Linked DNA regions of Heliomicrobium gestii. The main gene of each other region encodes a partner of the protein of the gene in region 2 in a complex. Links are inferred from orthologs where the notes say so. Each region holds a gene or a part of one and is shown on either strand. Other genes may lie near its edges.

The links.
Region 1: the proteins of GTO89_RS01325 (region 2) and smc are in contact, whole or in part, in a crystal structure (PDB 3ZGX), measured with the Bacillus subtilis proteins. The link is inferred for Heliomicrobium gestii from one-to-one orthologs.

Annotation. Positions count from the first base shown.
Region 1 is NZ_WXEX01000008.1:121,482-127,302, forward strand. The notes cover bases 816-4,925. They hold smc (chromosome segregation protein SMC), read right to left. Parts: upstream 4,589-4,925; coding sequence 1,016-4,588; downstream 816-1,015. Other genes in these bases: ftsY (signal recognition particle-docking protein FtsY), read right to left, coding at 816-919; GTO89_RS10835 (stage V sporulation protein S), read right to left, coding at 4,734-4,925. Also shown: more of ftsY, read right to left, coding at 8-815; more of GTO89_RS10835, read right to left, coding at 4,926-4,994; GTO89_RS10840 (elongator complex protein 3), read right to left, coding at 5,476-5,821. UniProt on the Bacillus subtilis protein: Required for chromosome condensation and partitioning.
Region 2 is NZ_WXEX01000001.1:279,429-284,063, reverse strand. What follows is about bases 468-3,391. They hold GTO89_RS01325 (segregation and condensation protein A), read right to left. Parts: upstream 2,340-3,391; coding sequence 1,596-2,339; downstream 468-1,595. Other genes in these bases: trpS (tryptophan--tRNA ligase), read right to left, coding at 2,346-3,347; scpB (SMC-Scp complex subunit ScpB), read right to left, coding at 879-1,445; GTO89_RS01335 (alpha/beta fold hydrolase), read right to left, coding at 468-873. In the rest of the region: more of GTO89_RS01335, read right to left, coding at 19-467; GTO89_RS01315 (site-2 protease family protein), read right to left, coding at 3,451-4,080; GTO89_RS01310 (CBS domain-containing protein), read right to left, coding at 4,073-4,635. UniProt on the Bacillus subtilis protein: Participates in chromosomal partition during cell division. May act via the formation of a condensin-like complex containing Smc and ScpB that pull DNA away from mid-cell into both cell halves.

The DNA.
Region 1 (5,821 bases), on a different replicon or contig from region 2:
TTCTTCGCTAACCGAACAACGCGCGGGCAAATTCAGGGGGATCAAAGTCGCGCAGGTCGTCCATCTTTTCGCCGATGCCGATGAATTTCACAGGCGCCTGCATCTCCGCCGCAATGGCCAGGATGACACCGCCCTTGGCCGTGCCGTCCAACTTGGTCAAGACCAGACCGGTCAGGCCCACGGCCTCGCTGAAGAGGCGCGCCTGGCTGACGGCGTTCTGTCCCGTCGTCGCGTCGAGGACCAGCAGGGTTTCATGAGGCGCGCCAGGCAAGGCGCGGTCGAGGACCCGGTTGATCTTGCTCAGTTCGTTCATCAGGTGGGATTTGTTGTGCAGGCGGCCGGCTGTGTCGATGATCAACAGGTCGACACCGCGGCTCTTGGCGGCCTGGACAGCATCAAAGGCGACAGCGCTCGGGTCGGCCCCCTCCTGGTGGCGGATGACCTCCACGCCGACACGCTGGCCCCAGATCTCCAACTGATCGATCGCCGCCGCCCGGAAAGTGTCGCCGGCGGCCAGGAGCACCTTGCGGCCTTCCTGCTTCCACCGGTGGGCCAGTTTGGCGATGGTCGTTGTCTTGCCCACGCCGTTGACACCGACGATGAGGACAACCGTGGGCTGATGATCGAGGGCGACTGTCTGAGCCTGGTCACCGAGGATGCGGGCGACCTCTTCCTGGAGCAGATCCTTGATCCGCGACGGATCGCTGATCTTCTGTTCCTTCACCGTCCGGCGCAACCGTTCCACCAGATCAAGGGACGTCTCAGCGCCCACATCAGCGCTGATCAGCGCCTCTTCCAACTCCTCAAAGAGTTCTTCATCGATCTTGGGCCGGCCCGTTACGAGGGCCTCCACTTTATCGACCAGGTTTTGCCGCGTTCGAGTGAGACCTTCTTTCAATCGGCTGAAAAAACCGGTCACCGTTCCACCTCCGTCGAAATCACAAGTAGTATCCGAAATCATCCAATATTTATCCTTAGGTCCGAATCCCTATCCTTTTCGGACGAGGCGACACCCTTAGGCGCTGTTTTCGTCGGGCCGCGTCATGCGCACCGATACCAACTTGGAAACGCCGGCCTCTTGCATTGTCACGCCGTAGAGGTAGTCGGCGCTTTCCATCGTCCCTTTGCGGTGGGAGATGACGATAAACTGACTCTTCTCGGAGAGACTCTGAAGGTACCGGCCGAAGCGGGCCACATTGGCTTCGTCCAGGGCCGCTTCGATCTCATCGAGGACGCAGAAAGGGCTTGGCCGGACTTGGAGCAGCGCAAAGAGCAGAGCGATGGCCGTCAGCGCCCGTTCGCCGCCGGAAAGGAGGGACAGGTTGACCAGTTTTTTTCCGGGCGGCTGGGCGAGGATGTCCACACCGGTGGTCAACAGATCTTCCGGATGGGTGAGCACCAACTCCGCCCTGCCTCCTTGGAAGAGGTCGACAAAAACATCGCCGAAGCGGCTGTTGATTTCCGTAAACGCCTGTCCGAAGCGGCGCACCATGATCCCTTCGATCTCGCCGATCACCTGCTCCAGCGTGGCTTTCGCCGCCATGAGGTCCTCATGCTGTCGGGAGAGGAACTGAGCGCGCTCTTGCAACCGCTCCTCCTCTTCGATGGCCAGGAGGTTGACGGGCCCCATCTCCTTTTGCTGTGCCCGCAGGTGGTTCAACTGCTTTTGGGCCGCCCGGCGGTCTTCAGGCCGGCGCGCCTGCTCGCGCGCCTCTTCAGGCGTCAGTTCCCACTGTTCCGCCAGGCGTTGGGTGAGGGTGACCGTCTCTGCCTCAAAACGAGCCTGTTTCACCTCTTGCTGGTGAACCGTTTCCCACAGGGGTTGCACCTCGGCGGCCACCGCTTTGCGCTGTTCCACCGTCTCTTTATGGCGTCGATCCGCTTCAGCCTGCTCCGCCTGACGCAATCGCACCTGCTCCGAGGCCTCCGCCTCATCGGCGATACGCAGGGCCAGCTCCTTCTGTAACTGTCCCTGGTCGGCGACGGAAGCGGCCATTTCCTCGTTCGCCGTCCGGCAGCGTTGTTCCTTCTCGGCGATTTCTTTTTCGTTCTTGCCGATCTCCATGCGCAGAGCGGCCAGGGACTGGTCCACGCCCCGGATCTCCTCTTCCAGACGGGCGAGGGACAACTGCCACTGGGTCAGGTCGTCGCGGTCCTCTTCCCCCGCTGCGCGCAGGCGAGTCAACTCGCTCTGACGGTCATTCATGGCGGCCTCAAGGGTTCCCCCTTCCGTCTCGCCGGAAAGGAGTTCCCCTTGCAAACGAGCCTTCGCTGCGAGCTGTTGGGTCAGTTCATCGCCCAGGAGGGCCAGTTCCCCCTCGACACCGCGGATCTGGCGCTCTTCCTGGTCGACACTCCGCTGCAAACGGGCGAGTTCAGCCGTATTGGCGGCCTTTTCGGCATCCAAAAGAGCAAGCGCCTTTTCCCGTTCCTGGATCTGCCCTTTGATACGCCCGATCTGCTCAGCCGCTTCCTCCCGCTGCTGTTTGAGATCGCTGACAGCCAAACCTAGGGTCTGTTCCTCCTCGGCCAGGAGCGCCAACTCACGGCGACGCAGAAAGGTCTGACCGCCTCGCTGGCTCTGACTGCCGCCGGTCACACTGCCACCCGGCTGCAAGAGGTCTCCTTCCAGGGTGACGATCCGCCACTGGTGGCGCGTCTGCCGGGCGAATTGAAGAGCCCCTTGCAGGTTTTCCATCACCAGGGTTCTGCCCAAGAGGAATCGCACGGCCGGCATGTGGGCCGCCTCGCAACGGACGAGGTCGGCGGCGCAACCGACCACCCCCGGTTGCTGGAGCACCTCCCGGCTCGGCCCCCCGTATACCTGGAGACTTTTTAAGGGAAGAAAAGTGGCCCGCCCCTTGCGTGTCGCTTTCAGATGCTCAATCGCGCCGCGGGCCCCTTGATCGTCTTCGGTGACGATGTTCTGCATCCCGCCCCCCAAGGCCACTTCCATGGCCGTTTCCAGGCCGGGCGGTACGTCGATCAGATCGCTGAAGACGCCGAGAATCCCTTTCATTTTCGGATTGCCAGCCTTTACCTGAGCCAGCACCTCACGAACGCCGTAGGCAAAGCCCTCATAGGATTTCTCCATGGCTTCGAGGGCTTTGTGACGAGCCGAGACCTCCTGCCAACGCCGCATCGTCTGGCTCAGTTGGTGTTCCAACTCATTCGACTGGCCTTTCCACTGGGCGATCCGGGCGGCGTCAGCGTCCACCTCGGCCTGTCGTTCCGCTCGCTCCTTCGCCCGTCCATCGGCTTCGCGGAGCAGCCGCTCCGCTTCCCCCTTCAATTCGGCGATACGGCCATGGGAACGCTCCCGCTCCTCTTCCAGCCGTCGAACCTGCGCCTCCTGACGGGCAGCGCGCAAGTCCGCCTCGTGCAACTGCGTTCGCAGCCGCGCCAGACCTTGGGCCGAATCAAAGAGCTTACGACGCAGGGCGTCGATCTCCTTTTCCACCGTCGCGACGGCGTCCCGGGCAGCGGCGTTGCGGGTGAGCCGCGCGTCCACCTCCCGCCGGGCGCCGGCCAATTGCTCGGCCACCTGTTCCCGCCGCCCCCGCTGTTCCTCTTCCCGGCGGCGCAGGTCGGCCAGGGCCAACCTCGATTGTTCCGTTTCCCTCATCAACAACTGTTGCTGCGTCTCCAGCCCCTTGATCCGTTCCTGGACCACGTTCAATCGTCCTTGCAACGTGATCACCTGTTCCGAACGGCGGTGGGCCTCCTGCCTGACCGCCATCAGCGCCTCTTCCGACTGCCGGGCGGTCAGGGCAGCGTCGGCCTCTGCGCCTTCCAGCGTAGCCAACTGGGCTTCTTTTTCCCAGAGGAGCGCCGAAAAGCGGTCTAATTCCAGGCGCGTCTGTTCCATCGTCGCCGTCATCTCTTCGAAATCGACGACGAGCAGCCCCAGTTCAACCTCTTTCCGCTCCACCTCAACGGCCTGGTAGCGGCGGGCCAGTTCCGCCTGGCTGCTGATGGCCGCCAACTGCTGTTCCAACTCGGCGATGATATCGCCGAGGCGGATCAGGTGCTGTTGGGTCTCCTCCAGCTTTTTGACGGCCTCCCGCTTGCGGTTGCGGTAGCGGACGATGCCGGCCGCCTCCTCGATCAGGGCGCGCCGATCCTCGGGACGGGACGACAAGACCTCGTCAACCCGCCCCTGACCGATGATCGAGATGCCCTCCCGGCCCAGGCCCGTATCGGAAAAAAGATCCTGCAGGTCCCGCAGGCGGCAGGGACTCCGGTTTAAAAGGTAGTCGCTGTCACCGGAGCGAAAGACGCGCCGCGTCACCGTCACCTCGCGGAAGTCGACTGGGAGCATCCCTTTTTCATTGTCCAAGGTGAGGGAAACCTCAGCCATCCCGACCGGCTTTCGCCGGTCCGAACCGGCGAAGATGACATCTTCCATCTTCGAGCCCCGGAGGGACCGGGGGCTCTGTTCCCCGAGGACCCAGCGAATGGCGTCGGCCACATTCGATTTCCCGGACCCATTGGGGCCGACAACAACGGTCAAGCCGGGGGAAAGCAGGATTTCCGTTTTATCCGCAAAAGATTTAAAACCGTTCAATTCGATGCGTTTTAGAACCAATTCCCGATTCCTCCCGAAAAATTCCTCTTCATTGTAGCATAGGCCTTTAGGGGGAACAAGAAAGGGGCAAAAAAGAAAAACTGCCCGTTGCCGGACAGCCTCTTTGATCTATAGAGCAGCTATGCGGTTTTATGTAGGTTCATGCTTACCGAGGCTCAACGATGAATTTGATGGCCGTCCGTTCTTCCCCGTCGATGGCGATCTCCACAAAGGCAGGGATGGTGATCAGATTGATGCCATTGGGAGCGACAAACCCCCGGGCAATGGCGATGGCCTTGATCGCCTGGTTAACCGCGCCGGCCCCCACCGCTTGAATCTCAGCTCGACCTTTCTCACGGAGGATGGCGGCCAATGCTCCTGCTACCGATTTGGGATTTGATTGTGCCGATACCTTTAGCCCTTCCATTTAGACAGTTCCCTCCTAGCCATGTTCGTTATCTTCGTCCTATGGGTCCAAGGTGTGGGGTTGCCTTTTGCTGGCTTGACTTGCCATCGCTTAACTCTTTTCTCTATAGGCAAGGAAATATCCTGCATTTTCCTTCCACATTGCCTATACATTTTTCAAGCATTTCTTTTCCTTGGAATTCCACTTTGTCGACGCTTGTCCGAGGAGATCGATAAATTTAGCCAAATAACTTACTTTTTTCGGATTTATCTTTCGCAGTTAAACAGTCAGGTCGATATTATCATCAACATGAAACATATTATGTCGAAAGAGACTGTCACATTTAATCGATTTTCACGGAACAATGTCGATAAGTAGATTTTAGATCAAGCACAACAGGCTACATAACGCCTTTCGGTAGCAGAAAAAGCAAAGACTCCCGCCCTTTTCTCGATCGGCGAGAGTCTTTCGGCTGTAAGGGCTTTCAGCCCCGCCTCTTCATTCAATCGTATTCGCCCACGCAAAACCGGCGAATAAACTCCTTTTGCGCTAACCGGCATGCTGTTCGTCCATCGCAGGCCAACTGCCAATCGCCATGAAAGGGGGGCTCCCCGCCCGTCTGGACCGTTGAAGCGACGGTCACACCCGAAATCGGCAAGGGGGCGGCGGCATTCACCTGACGCAGCAACCACTGCCGGTGACCGGTGACAAGGGAACGCGCCTGCACGGGAACGATCAACTCATAGGCCGCCGCCTCGGCACTGGCCGGCCTTTCCCTGTGATGGGCGAGAAAACGGCTGATCAACGCCAGGCTATAGCGGTAGGCGAGATACCGGCTGACCCACTCA
Region 2 (4,635 bases):
AAAGCGCCTCTTGGCTCGCTATGCTCGCTGCGACAACTGCTTTACGAGAAACTCCTCTACCGTCCGGTTGAAGGTCTCCGGCTCCACCAGCATGGGCCAGTGGTTGCCGACGATGGTGCGCACATCCAGGTTCTTCAGGTAGGTTATGTAGGGCTTCATCTGAAAATCAGCGCGGTTGACGCCTTTTTCCGGTTGGACGAACAGGGTCGGCACGGTGATCGGCTCGGTCAGGCCGGCGACACGCATGACGTCATCGAAGATCTGGTTGCGGGCCGGCACGACGAATTTGCTGCCCCAGCGGCCATCGGGTTTTTGCTCCAGTCCTTCCCGGAAGACCATCTGCTGGTGGTCGCTCCACCCCTGGTACTGCCGCAATCCCTTCGCCAGGGTTTCCGCCTCGGCATAGCTGCCAAAGGGGCCCATGCCTTTTAGGCTGTCGAGGACGCGAAAAAGGATCGGGAAGGACAGTTTCATGATCGCCGGCATCTTGACGATGAAGATCGGGTCGACAAGGAGCATGCTCCGAAAGCGCGCCTTGTGCTCTCGGGCCCAGAGGGGCGCCAGTTTGCCGGTCCAGGAATGGCCGAGGATGTGGGCGTCCTGCCAGCCCAGGTGGTCCATCAAGCCTTCCAAGTCAGCGATGACCTGGCGAAAGGTGTAGCCGCTGTCCGGTTTGTCACTCTCGCCGTGGCCGCGCATATCGGGCGCGACGATGTGAAAACGGTCGACGAGCCGCTCGGCCAGGGGCGTCCAGATCAGGGCATGGTCGCCCAAACCGTGCAGGAGCAGGAGCGGCTCGTTCCCCTTCCCCTTCCATTCCAGGTAAGAGAGGTGTATCCCAGGCAGCGTCAGTTGTCGGCGTTCAGGCTGCATCGGCGTCATACCTCCGGATTGATGTGATCCCCGCGTTCCGTTAGGGGCAGTTCCTCCTGGAGGAAGACCTCCTCCAGCTTGGGCAGGTCCTCCATGCTGCGCAGGCCAAAATGGCGCAGGAAGCTGTCTGTGGTCCCATAAAGGATGGGACGGCCCAGCGCCTCTTTACGCCCTACCTCTTGGATCAAGTTTTTGCCGAGCAACGTAGCCAGGGAGCGATCGGCCTTTACACCCCGGATCTGCTCGATCTCTGCGCGGGTGACCGGCTGGTGGTAGGCGATGATGGAGAGCGTCTCCAGGGCGGCGTTGGAGAGGCCTTGCTGGGGCGCTCGCAGCAGCCGTTCGATGTAGGGGGCGAACTCGGCCCGTGTGGACAGGCGAAACCCGCCGGCCACCTCCTCCAACTGCCACCCCCGCTCCTGCCCGTCATACTCGGCCTTGAGCGCGGCGAGCAGTTCCCGCACCTCCTCTTCGGCAAACCCTGTCGCCTCTGCCAGCGCCTCCACCGAAAGGGGGTCGCTGGAGACAAACAAGAGCGCCTCGATCACGCGGCTCATCGAATTGGGAAACATGGCGGTCAAAGCGAATCCCCCTCATGAGCCATCGCTCTATCCTTGTGATAACGTCAATCGACCCAAATCAACGATGGGCAAACTTAGGAATATGTAGCACCCGGTGAATACAGCGCGATCCGTTCAGAAAGAGCGACTTCAACGGAAAAACTAGATGTTCGAGGCCAAGAGATAGATCTCATCCAGCGCCTCCCGCTGAAGCACGCGCACCTTTTTCAGCCGCACCAGTTCCAGCATGGCCAGGAAGGTGACGATGATGTCGGAGGGACGCCATCGCCCGGCAAAGAGACTGGAAAAGGCGATCGGTTCCTCAGGCGGCCGCTGGGTGATCGAGGCGATCAGTTCCTGCATCCGCGCCTGGACGGAGATCTCCTCGCGGGGGATGTCGGCGACAGGCTCTTCCTTGTCCTGGCGGCTCAAGACCTTGCGCAAGGCTGCCAGCAGATCGCCCACCATCACCCCTTCCAGCGGGTTTTCCTCGCCGAAGAGGTGGGCCAGGGTGGCGGGGTCGACGACTCGGCCGTAGACGCGGTTGCAGTCGACTTCCCGCTCCTTGAGCAGTTCCGCCACCGCCTTGTAGCGGCGATACTCGATCAGGCGATCGACCAGTTCCTGGCGCGGATCTTCCGCCTCTTCGCCCTCGTCTGCCGTCTCCGCTTTGGGCGGCTTGGGCAGGAGCATGCGCGCCTTGATCGCCAGCAGTTGGGCCGCCATCAGCAAAAAGGCGCTGGCCGTCTCCAGATCGAGCTCGTCCATCTGCTGCAGGTAGGCCAGGTATTCGGCGGCGATCTGCGCGATGGGGATGTCGTAGATGTTGACCTGGTTTTTCTCGATCAGGTGGACGAGCAGGTCAAAGGGGCCCTCAAAAACCGGCAGGCTGACCTGGTATGCCATGGCCGGTCAGTCCATGACCCCACGGACACCCATGGCCTCGCGGACGAGTTCCATCGTCTCGGCAGTCTTGGCCCGCGCCTGGAGGCAACCGTCGGCCAGGATCTCGTCGACCCGGTTCGGCTTGTCCAACAGTGTGGCGCGCCGCTCTCGGATGGGACCGAGGATGGCTTCCAGCTTGGCCGCCAGCCGCTGCTTGCAGGCCACACAGCCGATGCCGGCTTTGCGGCACTGGTCGCCGATGTCAGCGACCTCCCCATTGTTGTAGATCTTGTGGTAGACATGGACGACACAGACATCGGGGTTGCCCAGATCGGTCTTGCGCACCCGGCCCGGGTCAGTGACCATCAGGCGCACCTTTTCCTTGATCTCTTCGGCCGACGCCGACAGGGGAATGTCGTTGCCGTAGGATTTGCTCATCTTGCGGTTGTCGATGCCCGGCAGCATGGGCACCTCGGACAGGATGTCCTTCGGTTCGGGGAAGATCTCTGTCTGGTAGAGGTGGTTGAAGCGACGGGCCACCTCGCGGGCCAACTCAATATGGGGGACCTGATCCAGGCCCACGGGCACATGGGTGGCGCGGTAGATCAGGATGTCGGCCGCCATGAGCAAGGGGTAGCCGAGGAAGCCGTACATGCTGATGTCCTTGCCCTTGGCGCCGAACTGCTGGAGCTGATCCTTGTAGGTGGGCACCCGTTCGAGCCAGCTCAAGGGCGTCATCATGGAAAAGAGCAGGTGCAGTTCCGCATGTTCCTTCACCTGGGACTGGACCATGATGGGGCTCTTTTCCGGATCGAGGCCGGCCGAGAGCCAGTCGAGGGCGATCTCGCGGATGCGCTGCTGCAACGCCTCAACTTCATCAAAAGACGTGGTCAGGGCATGCCAGTCGACGATGCCGAAGACACAGTCATAGTCTTCCTGCAAGCGGATCCAGTTTTCGATCACGCTCAGGTGACCGATGTGCAGCCGGCCTGTGGGGCGCATGCCGCTGAAGATTTTTCCCTTGTTCAACGTGAAGACTCCTTCCTGTTATGAACGAATTCATGATTCCTTTTGTTCGAATACCGATCTCTTTTACCGCTGTGACGTCGCTTGAACCAGAGATGACGGTTTCTCAAAACACCCATTGTCCGATCGCCGTTCCCACGGGGAGTACGACACTGTAGAGGGCTTTGTAGAGCGGTCGAAAGAGACGGTCGGAAATGACGGGGAAAAAGACGAGCACCAGCAGGAGGATGGGGCCGTACTGTTCCAGTTGCCGGAGCCATCCTTGGCTGCGGTAGGGCAGGAGGCCGGCGAGGACTTTCGAGCCGTCAAGGGGCGGCACGGGGAGCAGGTTGAAGACAGCGAGGCCCACATTGATGCTGATCATGCTCACCAAGAGGGCGCGGGCCTCGGCGATGTTGCCGAAGCCGACGAAGAGGGCCACTGACAGGATCGCCAGGAACACATTCATCAGCGGGCCCGCCAGGGCGACGAGCATCATGCCCCGCTGTTTGTTGCCCCGGAAGTTGTAGGGGTTGACGCCGACCGGTTTGGCCCAGCCGAAGGGACCAAAGATGAGCATGAGCGCGCCGATCGGATCGAGGTGGGACAAGGGGTTGATGGTCAACCGGCCCTCCCAGCGCGGCGTCGGATCGCCGAGCCAGACGGCCATCCGGGCGTGGGCGTACTCGTGCAGCGCCAGGGCGATCAAAATGGCCGGCGCCCGGGCGATGAGGTCTGTCAGATTAAAATCAAACATGGTGTCCTCCTTTTGCCTCCCCCACCGGCGCATCTCCCTTCACCAGGCGGAGCGCGAAGGCCCGCTCGGCGGCGGCGTCCTCCAGCCGGCCGTCGAGGCGCTCCAGGCGCAACCGGTTCAGGATCCGGGCGTAGACCGGGCCGGGCGGGATCCCTAGCGTTTTCAGTTCTCGGCCGGTGAGCCGGGGACGGGTTTGCCGGATCTCGCGCCAGGCAGCCGTGAGGCGCAGCGTATCGGGGAGCGAAAAGCCGGCGCGCAAGGCCAGGACCGCCTCGTCGGGCCAGTCCCGGAGAATGGCCTCCAAGCGGCTCAAGGGGTGATCGCCCCGCAGCCAGTCCATCAGGGCCTGATTGGTAGCATTCCCTTGATCATGCAGTTTGAACAAGCCCTCCCGCAGGGCCTGCTTTAGGGGGTAGTGGTCGTTGACAAAGCGAAGGCCCTCGGGAGAAAGGTGTCGAGCCAGTACGTAGAAGTAGACGATCCAGGCCCGCTGGGGAACAGGGAGGCCGGCCTCGGCCAGCGCCTTCAGCAAGGGCGGCACGGCCGCCACCTCGA